Regions from separate parts of the Prochlorococcus sp. MIT2308 genome, predicted to be linked through region 2. Evidence: predicted binding sites of a transcription regulator. Region 2 holds the regulator's gene; the other holds the start of a gene.
The links. The regulator NtcA, encoded in region 2, controls nitrogen genes in cyanobacteria. The targets are predictions, from matches to a motif close to GTANCNNNNGNTAC.
Positions count from the first base shown of each region.

Region 1 (7,399 bases), 730 kb from region 2:
CGGTCAACTTATCCCAGGTGTCGTTTAATGAAAAACTCAACCGCTGAAACTCCAAGGCTCGAAGAGGGCAAATTTTTTGCAGAAAGACTCAATGGTCTAGCTGCATCTATTGGTTGCCTAGCCCTTGTCGGCGCTTATCTAACAACCGGTCAAATCATCCCAGGTCTTGTTTAATGAATAAGGAAACTAGCTACTGGAAAACAGCAGAGCAAATGAATGGCCGTCTAGCGATGATGGGTTTTTTTGCAGCAGTCATTAACTATGGAATAACAGGCTGGATCGTTCCAGGTATTGTTTGATTCTATTTTAAAAATCTGATCAGAAAGGCCTCTTCTCTGTCATTACAGTAGGGGTTTTTTTGTTTCTTTGGTCAATAACCTTATGACAAACGCTCTTAAATAGATTAGTAATATTGATTATTATCACATTTATATGTTTATTTATTTGCTTCTTTTTTTAATCATCTTATGTTGAATAATTCTTCAGAGGTATGCAGAAATAATCAATTTACTTATCAATTAACCATTGATAAATAAACTTAAATTAGTCGTTCCATAAAGTCATATCTAATTGGCCTGAGGATCTTTGAATCCATGCTACTTTCCATTTTTCGTCAATTTTTTTTAAATCGAAGTGACTGTTTGCAGGTCGTTATTTTGAGCCCACTTGTAAGTAAACTTTGATCCTGAGTTAAATCGCACATAGCAGCATTTGTTTCTAGATTTTAAAATTATCTACCTTTGTGATTTCTGCGCTTTCTAATACAAGATCACCTGTTGACTACATGTCCTGAAAACCTTTTGCATCAATAGGTTTACCACTTGGTTTAATAAACAAAAAGTCTGGAGTTGCATTGTCTATAAAGAATGATCCCATTCTCTCTGAAGAAGCAAATGCCTTTAGGATTGAGATGATTTCTTCTTTAGAAGACATTAACAGGTTAAAAATAATAAATTAAGAATTACATATTTCAACAATATCAGATGTTTACTTGGACATCTTTTCTTGCTGTGTTGAAAATAATAAATCCATCCAACTTGAAAATACAAAAGAAGTTGCGTAAAAAATAGATTTTTACGCAGCTTCTTTTGAAGATTGATTTGGAAATAGTGATATGATGTCACCTTTTGGTGTCTCATACACTCTCTCTACAATTTCACCTTCATTAATGATTACTTTAGTGTTCATTGATCCTGAGGGTAATGTCTTGATAGCTGGTACAACAGCTTCTTTTAAATTTGGGAACTGATCCAAGTTCTTGAAGTCTTTAACTTTTTTCTTGGAAACCATTAATGAATGAGTCGAAGTTGTTCTTTCTTTTAACTAACTTTGCTTCACTCGTAAAGAGCTTACAAAGCTAATCACATTATTATTGTATTCAGGTGAAATATTTGACTAATCACATCCATCCTAATTACAAGTTTTAAAAATCAGCAGAAGTGCTTGTAAATTTTGCCATTTTTTTACGTCTTTATTTAGGTTGCCTTTATGGTTTGTATATGTAGGCTTATTCCCAAAATACATAATCTAAACTAGCTATAGCGATGATATTAAAATGAATCAATTTGTTTTCTTCTAATAGTTTCATTATTGTTGTTGTCAAATAGGTTGTACCTAATGTCAACAATTAACATCATTTAATTACTAAAAGTAGTAATCAAAACTACTGAGCTAGTTTAAATATCATTTTTCTGTTTTCTTGATTAGAAGAGATACCTTATGATAACCAGTTACTCCTAACCAAAAATTAAAAGTGCTCTATTTAATGAGAACATTCAACTCCTTAGGAGTCTTTTTAATTCTTTATCTAGAAAAAAGTTTATCTTGAATTAAAAATACTTGTTAACTTCTACTTCTTTTTATATTAATTTAATCTATTTAAGATTTTTATGCTTATTATATTTATATATTTTCTTAACCTATAAATAAGATTATGGATTTTTTCCCAAAGAAGATAATGCTTTTAGGTAGTGGAGAATTAGGTAAAGAGGTGGCAATAGCTGCGAAAAGATTAGGTTGCTATGTTATTGCCTGTGATAGATATAATAATGCTCCTGCTATGCAGGTAGCTGATCAATTCGAGGTGTTAAATATGAATAACGATAATGAACTAATAGAATCTATATCTAATTGTAAACCCGATATTATTATTCCTGAAATCGAGGCATTAGCAGTCGATGTCTTAAAGGAAATCGAACAAAAGATAACAGTAATTCCTAACGCTAGAGCTACAGCAATAACTATGAACAGAGACAAAATTAGGGATTTGGCTTCAAATGAATTAAATATAAGAACTGCAAAATTCAGTTACGCGATGAATCAATCTGAGCTAGATTTTCATGCAGAGAAGATTGGTTATCCTTTATTAATTAAGCCGGTTATGAGTTCTTCAGGAAAAGGACAAAGTTTAGTTAAAAATAAAAATGAACTTGACCTGGCTTGGACTTTGGCCATTGAAAAATCAAGAGGTAAATCTAATAAAGTTATATTAGAAGAATTTATTGATTTTGATTTGGAAATTACTTTATTAACTATTAGACAACTTAACGGTAAAACATTATTCTGTGCGCCCATAGGACATGAGCAAAATAATGGAGATTATCAATGTAGTTGGCAACCAGCTGAATTAGCTGAAAGTGTATTAGCGAAGGCTCAACAGATTGCTAAATGTGTCACTGATAATCTTGGAGGAGTGGGTTTGTTTGGGGTTGAATTCTTTATCAAGGGTGAGGAAGTGATTTTTTCAGAGCTTTCACCAAGGCCACATGATACTGGCTTGGTAACTTTGATAAGTCAAAATTTAAATGAGTTTGAATTACACCTTAGAGCTGTTTTAGGTATACCAATACCAGAAATAGTGTGTACCGAAGCTTCTGCGAGCCGAGTAATTTTGGCTTCAAAAAAAACAACAAACATATGTTACAAGGGACTTGAAGAAGCTTTAAGTCAAGCGAATACAAATGTGTTTATATTTGGTAAACCCACCTCAACCGAAGGTCGTCGAATGGGAGTAGCTGTAGCAAAGGCTTCAACAATTGGTGAAGCAAGAATCAAAGCGGATAAAGCAGCTCAATCAATACAATTCATAAATGAATAACATTCATTCAGATCCTTTGTCTGACTTCAACAAGTGCAAGTCTATTTGGTTTCTATTCTTGACTGAGTTAAATTGGAACCCAAAGGCAATTAACCCACTCGAGTTGGTTCCGGAATCTTTTTGGCCTCAAGTTACCGACCTATTAATTGAAGCAAAATATATAGGTCAAAGCAGGAATTATTACCTCAGAGAGTCTGATAGGTATCTAGATTATTTAAGTAAAGGTGGTAAGCCTTTCAAAAGAGATTGAAAACAATAGGTAATGTGATAACTTCAAGCAAATTCTTTTAGCTAATTTCAATTTTCCCATAAACGCATCACTGTTAAAATTTTTTAATAGGTGTTGCTAAAAAAATTAAATTCTCATTCACCTAACGGTATGGATGATCCTAAGTTTCGTTTTTTAGTTCTTCTCTTTATAAATCTAATAGTGATAACAGTACTCAGAAACTGGATTTTAAATAACGAAGCTTTTGTGTGGCTCCTAAATGGCTTACCTTCATAAAGTGTTCCTGAAGCATTTTATTTGATTTTTAAAATAGTTTTTTATTTGGAATAACTTTCAACTTCATTGACATTCAGGTCATTATCTGATCAGATTTTTATTGAATATCTTGTTTAAGAATAGGAACAAAGAGGTAGGTTATTTAAAATTTAAAACAGTAAATGATCAGGAAAAATTATTTTTTCTTTTTTAGTAAATGGTTCTTTTTAGTTGGAAACTCAACTATTTCGGTTAATACTACAAAATTCCTTCTTTTATGTATCACTAGGAACATCATTAGTGGATAATTTCTGTTATTTTGGTTCAACGTTCAGCTATTTTTAGCTGCAGTAAGACTCGAGACATGGAACGGGGTCTTGAGCACTACGGGAAAGAACGATGACTGTTCTTACTTACAGAGGAAAAGAGTATCTTCAACATAAAGAGGCTACTCCAAAAAAAGTTGTAGAACTTAGTTACAGACGTAACGTCTACACATCTAGGCAAGCAGAAGCTAAGAAGCAAATGCAAGAATCCTTGACTTACAGAGGTAACTCATACCAAAAGTAAATTAAGGGAGTTTTTTAGGGGGTTTAATCACCCCCTTTTTTTATGTTTATTTCTACAGTAAATATCTAAATTAATAGTAGTCTTCAAATATGTATTTTTGCTTGAGTTCTATTACTCTGGTTTTATGGGTGGTTTCCGATGTAGAAATAGTATTGACTCCGAAATAATCACAATGATTACTGAACAGTCATGGCCAAGTTGTAAGCTTCCAAAAACTCAAAAGGCACTTGAAGCTATTTATTCAATGCTATGGAAGAGGCCAAAAGTGTTTAGGTCTTATTACAGGTCAAATTAACAGCTTTTTCTGGGAAAACCCTACACGCACCTCACTAAAAAGTTGTTGAGAATGAAAATAGGAATTTAATAATCAATGAAAAAATCGTTCAAACCTAACAGTACATTGTTAGCTCTATTTATGTTTTTACCTATTACACCAAGTATTGCTGCCATTACTGTTTTTACACAGTCAGTATTTAATGACAGGAGTACCGACGTAACGCCAATTTCTTACCATACAAAGCGAGTGATTGATGCTTCTAAAAAATAATAACTACATTTCCGCTTTGAGCTTGGAAAAGTATTTAAGTTTATTTTTTCTTACGTGAATAATTTTGTTGTTTTCTTATTAACTTTTTATTCGATCTTAGTTTAAATACTCTTTACGTCGTGAGATTAGTAGGTTAAAAGTCAAAGTAACAGCTATCTGCAAGAATGGTTTTAACCAAAAAACTAAGGGCCTTTGATGACGCAATCTTCGATAGGCACCCTGATTTAATAGAGGCTCTGAAACCTAACGATCATTATCCAGAACTCGAAAATATTTTAAAATATAGAGCTAAAAATTTACCTGCTGGATCCCTGAATACAAAAGTGATTATCAATGACGGGAAAATAGTTGAACGCGTGTTCAAGACACCTAAAGGCCAAGTAGTCTCTTTGTTCTCCAGACCATCAAATGTGTTTTTTGATCAAGTTGCTTAACAGGTGATATTTTTACATATCTTGTTTTTCTATCGAGGTAAAATTCAAGTAAGTGGAAAGACTAATCATCGTTTATTTATTCAAGCCTCTAATCAGCTTCCTTTTAGAAGCTCATGCTTGGAACACCATAGTTAATTACGTCAATAAAAATCATGGAAATAACTCAAGCAATTCAAAAACGAAGGACAATTCATGTTTTTTCTAAAAAAAGTGTTCCTAATGAAGTTGTTGAAAAATCAATAGATGCAGCCAATCAAGCGCCCTGCCATAGAAGAACTTTTCCATGGCGTTTTACGAACATTGGAATAAAAAAACGAGAACTTTTATATCAACTACAGCTAACTCTGAAGTTTGGTTGTAAGCCAACAGATGAATCTAGTTTAAAAAAAATAAGGGACAAAATGTTCAATCCCTCCCATTTGCTTATTGCCACTCAAATATGTACAGATAATCAAGTTCAAAAACTTGAAGATTATGCTGCTTGTGCTTGCGCAATCCAAAACCTATCGCTCTCACTTGTTGCAGATTATGTCGGTTGCAAGTGGTCAACAGGTAAAATCACAAAAGACCCTAATACTTATCAAATTGTAGAAATAAGTCCATCTGAGGAGGAAATAATTGGTTTTATATGGATCGGGTATGGAGCTGAGCCACCTTTGATCAAAAGGCCTCCTATTAGCACTATCTTTAGAGAAAGGAATTAGAAACTTGGGTTAACTCACAGAAGAGAAATAATGAAACTGATAAGGAAGTGTTGAGGCCACGCTAAAAACAATAAGCATCATCCCTGTCTTATCTAATCGTTTCATAATTGACAAATAAAGTATTAACAATTTAATCGGAGAATCTTTCGCCTATGGGTATTTTATGTAGGGAGAACTAGACATCAACGAGTAAAATTCATTAAAAACAAGACCACAGAGGGGATAAACTTTGTGTCATGATCAATATATAAATTAATGGGAAATATGCCAGAACCTAAATCAGGTCTTAGGCCCTGTTTAAATCCACTAAATTGCGTTTTTTTTCAAAAAGATTTTGAAGATGTTGACAAGACATTTGATCAACTTGTCAGGATCGCCCAGAAGATTCCTAGAACAAAAGTTTTAGAGAGTAATCAAAGTTATTGGAAAGGGGTTTGTCGTAGTTTGATTTTTAGATTTCCAGATGACTTGGAAATTTTAAAAATTGATAAGAAGATTCAAATCAAATCAGCTTCAAGATATGGTGGAGGCGATCTTGGTGTTAATGGAGCTAGAGTGGGAAGATTATTAACTGCTCTAGAAAAATTAAATAGTTAGCTAGCAAACTTTTATAAAACAATCAATAGTTGTCATTGTGAAATATTATAGTAATTTTTAAATAACTATAATAATAAGATGAACAGAGCACAAAAATATTTTCTACATCTTCCAAGGGGGACACATTTTGAAAAAATCATTGATACTGAATATGGGAAGGAGAATATATATGTAAGTCCAGACGGCAAAAAACATTCAATACCTATGAATCCACATACGATTTCTACTGGAACTTCAACACATGAATATTAGTAGTTAGGACAATTGTTTATCCATCTTGTGATTTTTGTTTCATCGTAAATAATTAGAGGCCTCAACAATTGCCTTCAGTTCCATAGTGGTAACTTCTTGAAAAAAATATTAGTAATAACTTTTTATTCGATCAAAAGAGAATCCTAGTAGTTTTGCGTATTGCATCTACAGCCTCTGACGATATAACTAACTCATGTTGCATTGTGACATTGTCGATCTTTAAGCGCTTAAGCGAAAGGTTTTCAATAAAAAAAAATAACATTAACAAATGTTATTCAAGATGCAAAATGGAACCTTTACCTAATGAGATTTATCAAGACATTGTTGATTTTCAATCAGATGTGAATAGACCTATCGATATTTCTATTTACCGGGAATTTTTAAAGGAAGCTGTTTGAGCTCTTAATTTAATTTTTTTAGTTTTTTTGTATTTGATTACACTAATCTATTTATAGGTACAAATTTTACAACTTTGTAATTTTATTGAGTAAGGCGTATTAATTTTTTTCTTGAGTTAATTAGTGACTGTAAACTAGAAAGAAAGCAGTGTTAATTTTTTTGATGGATACCTTGAAAGCAACGAATTTGGCCAATGAATTAAATGAATTAGCATGCAAAGGATGCACTGAGGGTTGGCTAGAGAAACATGATGGACTTTCAGATCCTATTCAAGACATCAATGACTGTGGAGCTCTTGGATTTATTACGCCTGAA
Region 1 covers NZ_CM186283.1:451,165-458,563, reverse strand. The annotation lists gene AC6EIW_RS02695 (high light inducible protein) at 1-28, shown strand, start outside; gene AC6EIW_RS02690 (high light inducible protein) at 28-174, shown strand; gene AC6EIW_RS02685 (high light inducible protein) at 174-299, shown strand; gene AC6EIW_RS02680 (hypothetical protein) at 544-591, opposite strand; gene AC6EIW_RS02675 (DUF3804 family protein) at 781-933, opposite strand; gene AC6EIW_RS02670 (hypothetical protein) at 1,075-1,290, opposite strand; gene purT (formate-dependent phosphoribosylglycinamide formyltransferase) at 1,934-3,097, shown strand; gene AC6EIW_RS02660 (hypothetical protein) at 3,090-3,347, shown strand; gene AC6EIW_RS02655 (DUF4278 domain-containing protein) at 3,981-4,151, shown strand; gene AC6EIW_RS02650 (hypothetical protein) at 4,863-5,132, shown strand; gene AC6EIW_RS02645 (nitroreductase family protein) at 5,285-5,836, shown strand; gene AC6EIW_RS02640 (DUF1499 domain-containing protein) at 6,101-6,433, shown strand; gene AC6EIW_RS02635 (hypothetical protein) at 6,512-6,685, shown strand; gene AC6EIW_RS02630 (hypothetical protein) at 7,247-7,399, shown strand, end outside.
Region 1: the regulator NtcA is predicted to act here: its motif matches at 3,861-3,874, upstream of AC6EIW_RS02655 (DUF4278 domain-containing protein).

Region 2 (7,399 bases):
AAGATAATACTAGTGCAGGCAAAGACCTTAGTGATTTTCAAAAATATTTTTTAGTTTTTCTAAGTTTTTTTCTAGTGATTGCTTTACTGTTTTTTCGCAATGGTTTTAAAGAAAATGCAATGCTTGATCGATTAGCTAAAAACTCCCTTTTACCTGAAAATGCCTTATCAAATGGAAAACCTACAGTTTTTGAATTTTATGCAGATTGGTGTGAAGCTTGTAAGGAGATGGCTCCAAATATGATTGATGCCAAAAAACAAAATGACAATAAAGTCGACATTGTTTTACTGAATGTTGATAATTCTAGATGGATTGATTTGATTGAAAAATATGATGTTAATGGTATTCCTAAGCTGATTTTTTTTGATGATAAAGGTGTTATGAAGGGGTTTTCATTAGGGGTTAGAAAATATAATGAACTTAATGAAATATTTATCTCTTTAATTAATAATTCAAAATTACCATCTTTTACTAAAGAATCAAACTCAAGCAATTTGTCATCAGAATTTTTCTCTAAGGAGGAGAGTTTTAATAACATTATTAAAACTGAAGCTCCAAGAAACCATAGTTAATTGAGCCAATTTAAAGCTGATGAAACCACTGGGTATACCTGCGAAAAAATATTTTTGCACTCTTTTGCAATATCCATATGTTCTTTTTGGGTCCCATGGCCAGTTCGTAGATTTATGTAATGAATCCAAGAACGACATGAACCTGTCATGTAAATCCTAGTTGGTGTAGCAAGTGGAAGTACAAATCTCGCACATTCTTTTGCTATTCCTGCTTCTAGCATTTCTTCATAAAGTTGTTTATTCAGATTGAATTGACGTTTAATCTTTTCATTAAATTGATTTATAATTTTTTCTGATAAATCTGAAATTGAATTTTGTCTATTTTTATTATCTTGCCTTCTCAATTCAGGTAGGGGTATTTCTCCAAGTGCTCTACTATCTGCATAACGTTGCGAGAATTCTTGAAAAGTAAATGATCGATGTCTCAATATTTGTGCTGCAATTCCTCTTGTGGTTTCTATTTGTAAAGTCATATAAGCTTGCTCAAATACACTCCAATGTTCATTTTTGATGCAATATGCCAATAATTTACTAAAATCTTCATTATCTTGATTTTTGGGATTACTAACTCTGGCTATGTATGCCATGTTTTTCTCAGCATCTGGTGTAGAAGTTATTAATTGAACAAGACTCATATTCAAACTTTTGCTAGAGTTACTTTTTCTTGTTGATGTTGATATTTGCCTTGCCTATCGCTGTAAGTAGTCTCACAAGGGTCACCTTCAAAGAAAAGTAATTGACAAATTCCTTCATCAGCATAAATCCTGCAGTCCGCCCCAGAGCTGTTACTAAATTCAAGTGTTAGATGACCTTCCCAGCTTGCTTCTGCAGGCGTTGTATTGACAATTATTCCTAAGCGAGCATAAGTACTTTTGCCAAGACAAATAACAGTAATATTTGGCGGGACTTTCATTTTCTCTAATGCCACTCCAAGACCATAAGAGTGAGCAGGTAAAATAAAATATTTACCATCCTGATCTTCTTTTAAATCGGTAGGTTCTAGATTCGCAGGATTAAATTTTTTTGGATTCATTACTGTTCCTGGAACATGCTTGAAAATCAAAAATTCTTTTGAGGATAGACGCAAATCGTATCCATAAGATGAGCAACCAAAGCTTAAAACAGGTGATTTTTTTGATTCAGGTTCAAGATGCCTTATTAGTTTTTCTTGAAATGGTTCAAGCATTCCTAAAGAAGCTTGCTGTGAAATCCAACGATCGTTCTTTAACATTTAATTGCAGCGTAATTCGGTAATTTGATCAGCCATCTCAATCACTTTAGGAGGAATTGATTGTCCCGTAAGAATAATATCTGTAGATGATGGGCGGTTATTGATCATAGAAATCAAATCAGTTTCTTCTATAAAACCAAGGCTAATTGCCATCCCAATTTCATCAAGTACGATTTTGTCTAACTTTTTTTCAACTATACGTTTTTTACAAAATTCCCATATTTCTTTAATTGCTTTCTCTTCATGTTTTTTCTTAAAAGATAAATTTTCTTCTGGCAACTCCCCAGGTAAGCAAGTTTCAATAGCTGGTCTTAACCACTCCAGTCGACCACAAAGATTTACTGCTCCATGGGGACCTTGATTGACTCCGCCTTTCAAGAATTGAGATATTAAAACTTTGCTTCCCAAGCCTGCAGATCGTAGCGCCTCGCTTAAAACAATAGAAAAACTACCTCTAAAAGGAGAGGTGTGTATTTGTAATTGGCCTTGAGTTTTAACTAGTTGTAAAGGTTTTCTATCTGGAAGAGCCCTAAGAGAAGGCCCTTTAGCTAGTGACAAATCCTCTCGTTGAGCATTGATGCTTGATCCTGCATTCATCTCAAATTCGATCTTAACGTCGTAATTTTAATCTAGCGCTTTAAAATTTGTAATCAACCAAAGAACACTATCTGTGGTGTATGAGGTAAAATTTTTTAACTTTTAAGATTCTTCGGAGCTTTGAAGGGGATTTAAATCCATAGATCAATTTTTTGAATACTTTTCAAGTCTATTTTTATGCATGTGGATTTTAAATAGTAGAATTGCGAACGATGAAAGAAATTGAGATGGGGATTAAGGGTGAAAAAAGTCGCCATGGCTACATATCGTTTTTTCACAACTTATTAATGTTCTCAGAACGATCAATTAAATATGGTCACTTCGTTTCGTGGCTTTACCCGTTTCAACCAACAAAAAAATAGCCATATGGCTGTTAATTCATCATCAAATTCTTTGCCTCCAACTAACACTTTGTTGGAAGTAATTAAGTCTTTAGATGGTGTCTCTACTGAAGTCGTAGATAGGTCAAAAACAATTTTTTTCCCTGGCGATCCAGCAGAAAGGGTTTACTTGATTAGGCGTGGTGCTGTTCGCTTGAGCAGGGTATATGAAACAGGTGAAGAAATTACAGTTGCTTTATTGAGGGAAAATAGTCTTTTCGGAGTTTTATCTTTATTGACAGGGAATAGATCAGATCGTTTTTATCATGCAGTTGCATTTACTCGTGTGGAACTCGTAGCGGCCCCCGCAACTTCGGTAAGGAATGCAATTGAGCAAAATGCTTCGGTTGGTTTGCTTCTTCTACAAGGTCTATCAAGTCGAGTACTTCAAACTGAGACAATGATTGAAACTTTAACTCATAGAGATATGTCTTCTCGGCTTGCCAGTTTTTTGCTGGTTTTGTGCAGGGACTTTGGTGTACCTGGGGAAAAGGGTGTAACAATTGACTTAAGACTTTCACATCAAGCTATTGCTGAAGCTATTGGTTCAACCAGAGTAACTATTACACGACTTCTTGGTGAGTTGAAAAGTTCATCATTATTGGCAATAGATAGGAAAAAGATAACTATATTTGATCCAATAGCCTTAGCAAAAAGATTTAATTGAAGGCCATTACATACTAAGGTTTAGGAGGTTTGCTTAATTCCACTTCTTCTTTCTCTCTGTGACAGTCTGGCTGAAAATTCTTTTAATATTAATCCTAGGTGGAATACTATCTACTCTAGGTGATCGCTTAGGTTCTAGAGTTGGTAAGGCTCGTTTAAGTATCTTTAAATTAAGACCAAAAAGCACTGCTGTTTTAATAACTGTTTTTACTGGAAGTATTATTAGTGCTATTTCATTTGCAACAATGATTGTATTTGATAGGGATTTAAGGGTCGGATTATTTCAATTAGAGGATATTCGAGAAAAGATTATAGATAGTGAAAAAGAATTAAAAAAATTAGAAAAAAATTTATATGCTTTTAGAAGTGGAAATGTCGTTATAACTAGTGGCCAGACTTTAGTAACTAAGACCATTAAATTAAATAAAAATAGTGATATAAAAAAAATTATCGAAAGTTTATTGCAGCAAGCTAATCTTTATGCTTTTAATTTAGTAAAAACAAATCAATCTAATTATAGAAGGATATTATTAGTTCGTAAAGATGATATTGAGAAGCTTGAGAGTAAAATATCTGATAACAGAAGTTGGGTTGTTAGAATCAAATCAGCAGGAAATATACTTAGAGGTGAAAATTATGTTTATGCATTTCCTGAGGTTACATTAAATAAAATTATTACAAGTAAAGGAGAGGTAATTGCTTTAGAAAATATATCTTTATCTGATTCTGACTCTGAATCGATTAGTAAAAAGATCAATCTTTTAATGGCTTCAACTTTGGCAGAGGTTAGGCGACGAGGATCGTTAAGTTCTGAGTTGCAAATTAATGCGAATCAAATTAATAATTTAGGAAAGTATCTAGTTAGTAAAAAAATGGGAGAATTTCAAATAATTGCTAGAGCTGTTGATACTCATCAAAGTGCAGATAAAGTCTCTGTATCATTAGAGCTAAAGTCTTTAGAAGAAATTATTAGAAGCAAGAATTAAATGAGTTTTTATATATCAATAGATCCAGGTAATAAAAAATGTGGCTTATTGTTGGCTGATATTCAGTCCAGAAAAGTAATTGAAGCAGGGATAACTTCGTTAAATAAATTTTCTGATTTAGTTTCGTTTTGGAGTGAAGATTATGATATTAGTAAGATAATCATTGGTGATGGAACAAATTGTAAGTATATAAAGAATGAATTAAAACGAAAAAAATTTTTTGATCTAAAATATGTGAATGAAAAAGGATCAACTTTACGAGCAAGGTTTAGATATTGGGAAATTTGGCCTCCAAATTATTTTATTCGTTGGCTTCCAAAAGAAATCCTTTTCCCTCCTGAAAATCTTGATGCCATTGTCGCTTTGATTTTATTGGAAGATTTTTTAAAAATTTCATTGATCTGGCCTGAAAAACTAGATATTAAAATTTGGCCCTAACTGTAAAAATGTAATCTCCGCCAGACTCAAGTTTGTAATCAGCTTTTACTAAATACCTTTCTAAGGCATCTTTTATTAAGGCTCTTCCAAGTGGTGGCTCTACAAAAAGTTGTCCCCTGTGAAAAGCCCAAATAAAGCTCCATTCGAAATCCCCTGCACGAACAATCCCTTCAACCTTCTTTTGATTAAAGCATTGCTTATGAATTTGAAGATATGCAGTAGTTGACGGTTTGTTATTCATTCTCAAACAGTTATGATTTTTCAGGCTTGTAAGAATTTAGTCGAGTAGTTATATTTTCCCAATTTTTTGATGTGATTGAATCAATACAACTAATAATTTCCTGAATGATCAAATTTAATACTATAAATTCTTCATTTGAAAATCTACCTAAGACATGAGATACAGTTTTAGATTTTCTGTCTTGTTGAATCTCACTTGGGGGTCCTATCCCAATCTTTAATCGCTTAAAATCAGTAGTACCTAGATGTTTGATAATACTTTTTAATCCATTATGACCGCCTGAACTACCCTTAGAGCGGACTCTTATTTTCCCTAGAGGTAGATCCATATCATCTACTAAGACTATTAATTGATGATTTTCAAAATTAAACCAATCCTTTGCTGATCTAACTGATTTTCCACTTTCATTCATGTATGTATTAGGCATTAAGAGTCTTGTTTGTTCTATACCTGAGCCATAAGCACAAGTCCTGCCAAATAATTTTTTGCTTTCACGAAAGCTACAATTATTTTTCTTTGAAATCTCCTCTAAAACCATGAAACCAACATTATGTCGAGTTTTCTTGTACTCAACTCCTGGATTTCCTAAACCAACTAATAATTTTATGTTATTGCCCAACATATCAAGTAGATAGAATCTATGTTGATTCTAAAAGTTAAATATATTTATTTAATTTTGGAGAAATTAGTTTTCTTTCTCCAAAATGTCTTCATTTGAAGACTCTTCTTCTGTCATGGCGTTTTTGATTTCACGTTCAAATTCCGTAGAGGCGCTTTGAAGACCTTTGAGAGTTTTACCAATAGTTCTTCCAAGTTCAGGAAGACGTTTTGGACCAAAAATAACAAGCGCTAATCCGGCAATAACAGCTATTTCAGGTAAACCAACCCCAAAAATATTCATGAGCAAAATTCAACTACTCAGAATTTAATCAATTCAGCCGTTCCAGTCGACAGAAAAACCTTGTAGGAGAAGTGATTGGTTATAAATTTGGAGCATTATAACTAGAAAAACTAGTAGCAAAATTCCTATAAAAGCCATTACTGGTACTGCTCCCCATCCTGGTACAACTTTTCCTTGTCCAGAATTGCCAATGGATTTAAGCAAAGATCCAAGTGCTGTTTTTTGTCCCATGTCGGTTCTCTTGGCTCAGATTTGTATGAGTCCAAATATTGTATGAGAACTTGTCCAAAAGAAGAAGAGACTGTAGAAACTTGTGATGGAATGACCTAAAAAAATATGATATTTGAGAATTATGCTTAGAAAAAAGCTGAAAAAAGCTGAAAAAAGCTGAAAAAAGCTGAAAAAGAAAAAGAACTAGATAAATTAAAAAAATAAGGAAAGTTAAGGATTTGAGAAATTTGAACGGGGAAAAAGTTGATCTCTCTCTATATTCCTTGCATTGATTGACTTTTTAGGCTTTATCGAATTTGAAAAACTTGTCCAGTTTCCAAAAGTCTGTAACACCTTTGCTTTTTTCATTGGAGTTATTGACTTCATAGGATAGGTTTAACCTCTAAATTACTCGGTTAGGATTCATGCTTGCCCTCAAGATTTCCGTTTATACGGTCGTCTTTTTCTTTGTCGGGATCTTTTTATTTGGTTTCTTGGCAAGTGATCCAACAAGGACTCCCAATAGAAAGGATTTGGAAAGTCCTCAGGATTAAAAAATGACACGCTAATTACTGGACTAAACAAGCTCCTGTAATTTCTTTTTTCAGTATTATCTTTTCGTCGGCTTAAATGATTTGGCGGCGAAGAGAAAATATTTATTTCTTGTAAACCTTGGTTTCCTTGGGTTTAGTACATTCTCCTATTTTTTTGACATTGCTTTTGGGAAAGAGAATCTTCTTGAAAATTTAAAAATTGATACTTATAAAAAACCACCTGTAGAAAATTTAAAAGAAGAGCAAAAAGAAAATATTTTCTTAACTCTCAAGATTTTCTCGGATAAGCAATATGATTACGATCAGGATATTTATCTAGCCCAAGGAAACGTTAAGGCAATAATAAATGGTTGGATCTTAAGGTCCGACTCGCTGAGTTATAATAAATCAACTGGTGTTGTAATCGCTAAAGGTAATATTAGATTTAGCAAAAAAAGGCAATATTTTAGAGGTAGGGAATTTCAATATAATCTATTAAAGGAAGAAGGAAGTATTAAAAATGTATACGGGATATTAGATATTCAAAACGTTTTGAAAGATTTAAAACTCGATACTAATTCTAATGAAATAACAAATGAAAATAATTCTACTAATATAGTGAAAAATACTTATGATGATGGCAT
Region 2 covers NZ_CM186283.1:1,641,952-1,649,350, forward strand. The annotation lists gene AC6EIW_RS09360 (thioredoxin domain-containing protein) at 1-572, shown strand, start outside; gene thyX (FAD-dependent thymidylate synthase) at 569-1,207, opposite strand; gene dcd (dCTP deaminase) at 1,210-1,803, opposite strand; gene AC6EIW_RS09375 (cob(I)yrinic acid a,c-diamide adenosyltransferase) at 1,804-2,400, opposite strand; gene ntcA (global nitrogen regulator NtcA) at 2,713-3,447, shown strand; gene AC6EIW_RS09385 (DUF3084 domain-containing protein) at 3,506-4,432, shown strand; gene AC6EIW_RS09390 (RuvC family protein) at 4,433-4,870, shown strand; gene AC6EIW_RS09395 (DUF3146 family protein) at 4,854-5,111, opposite strand; gene pth (aminoacyl-tRNA hydrolase) at 5,122-5,733, opposite strand; gene AC6EIW_RS09405 (TatA/E family twin arginine-targeting protein translocase) at 5,797-6,012, opposite strand; gene psbH (photosystem II reaction center phosphoprotein PsbH) at 6,046-6,243, opposite strand; gene AC6EIW_RS09415 (photosystem II reaction center protein I) at 6,648-6,776, shown strand; gene AC6EIW_RS09420 (DUF3769 domain-containing protein) at 6,858-7,399, shown strand, end outside.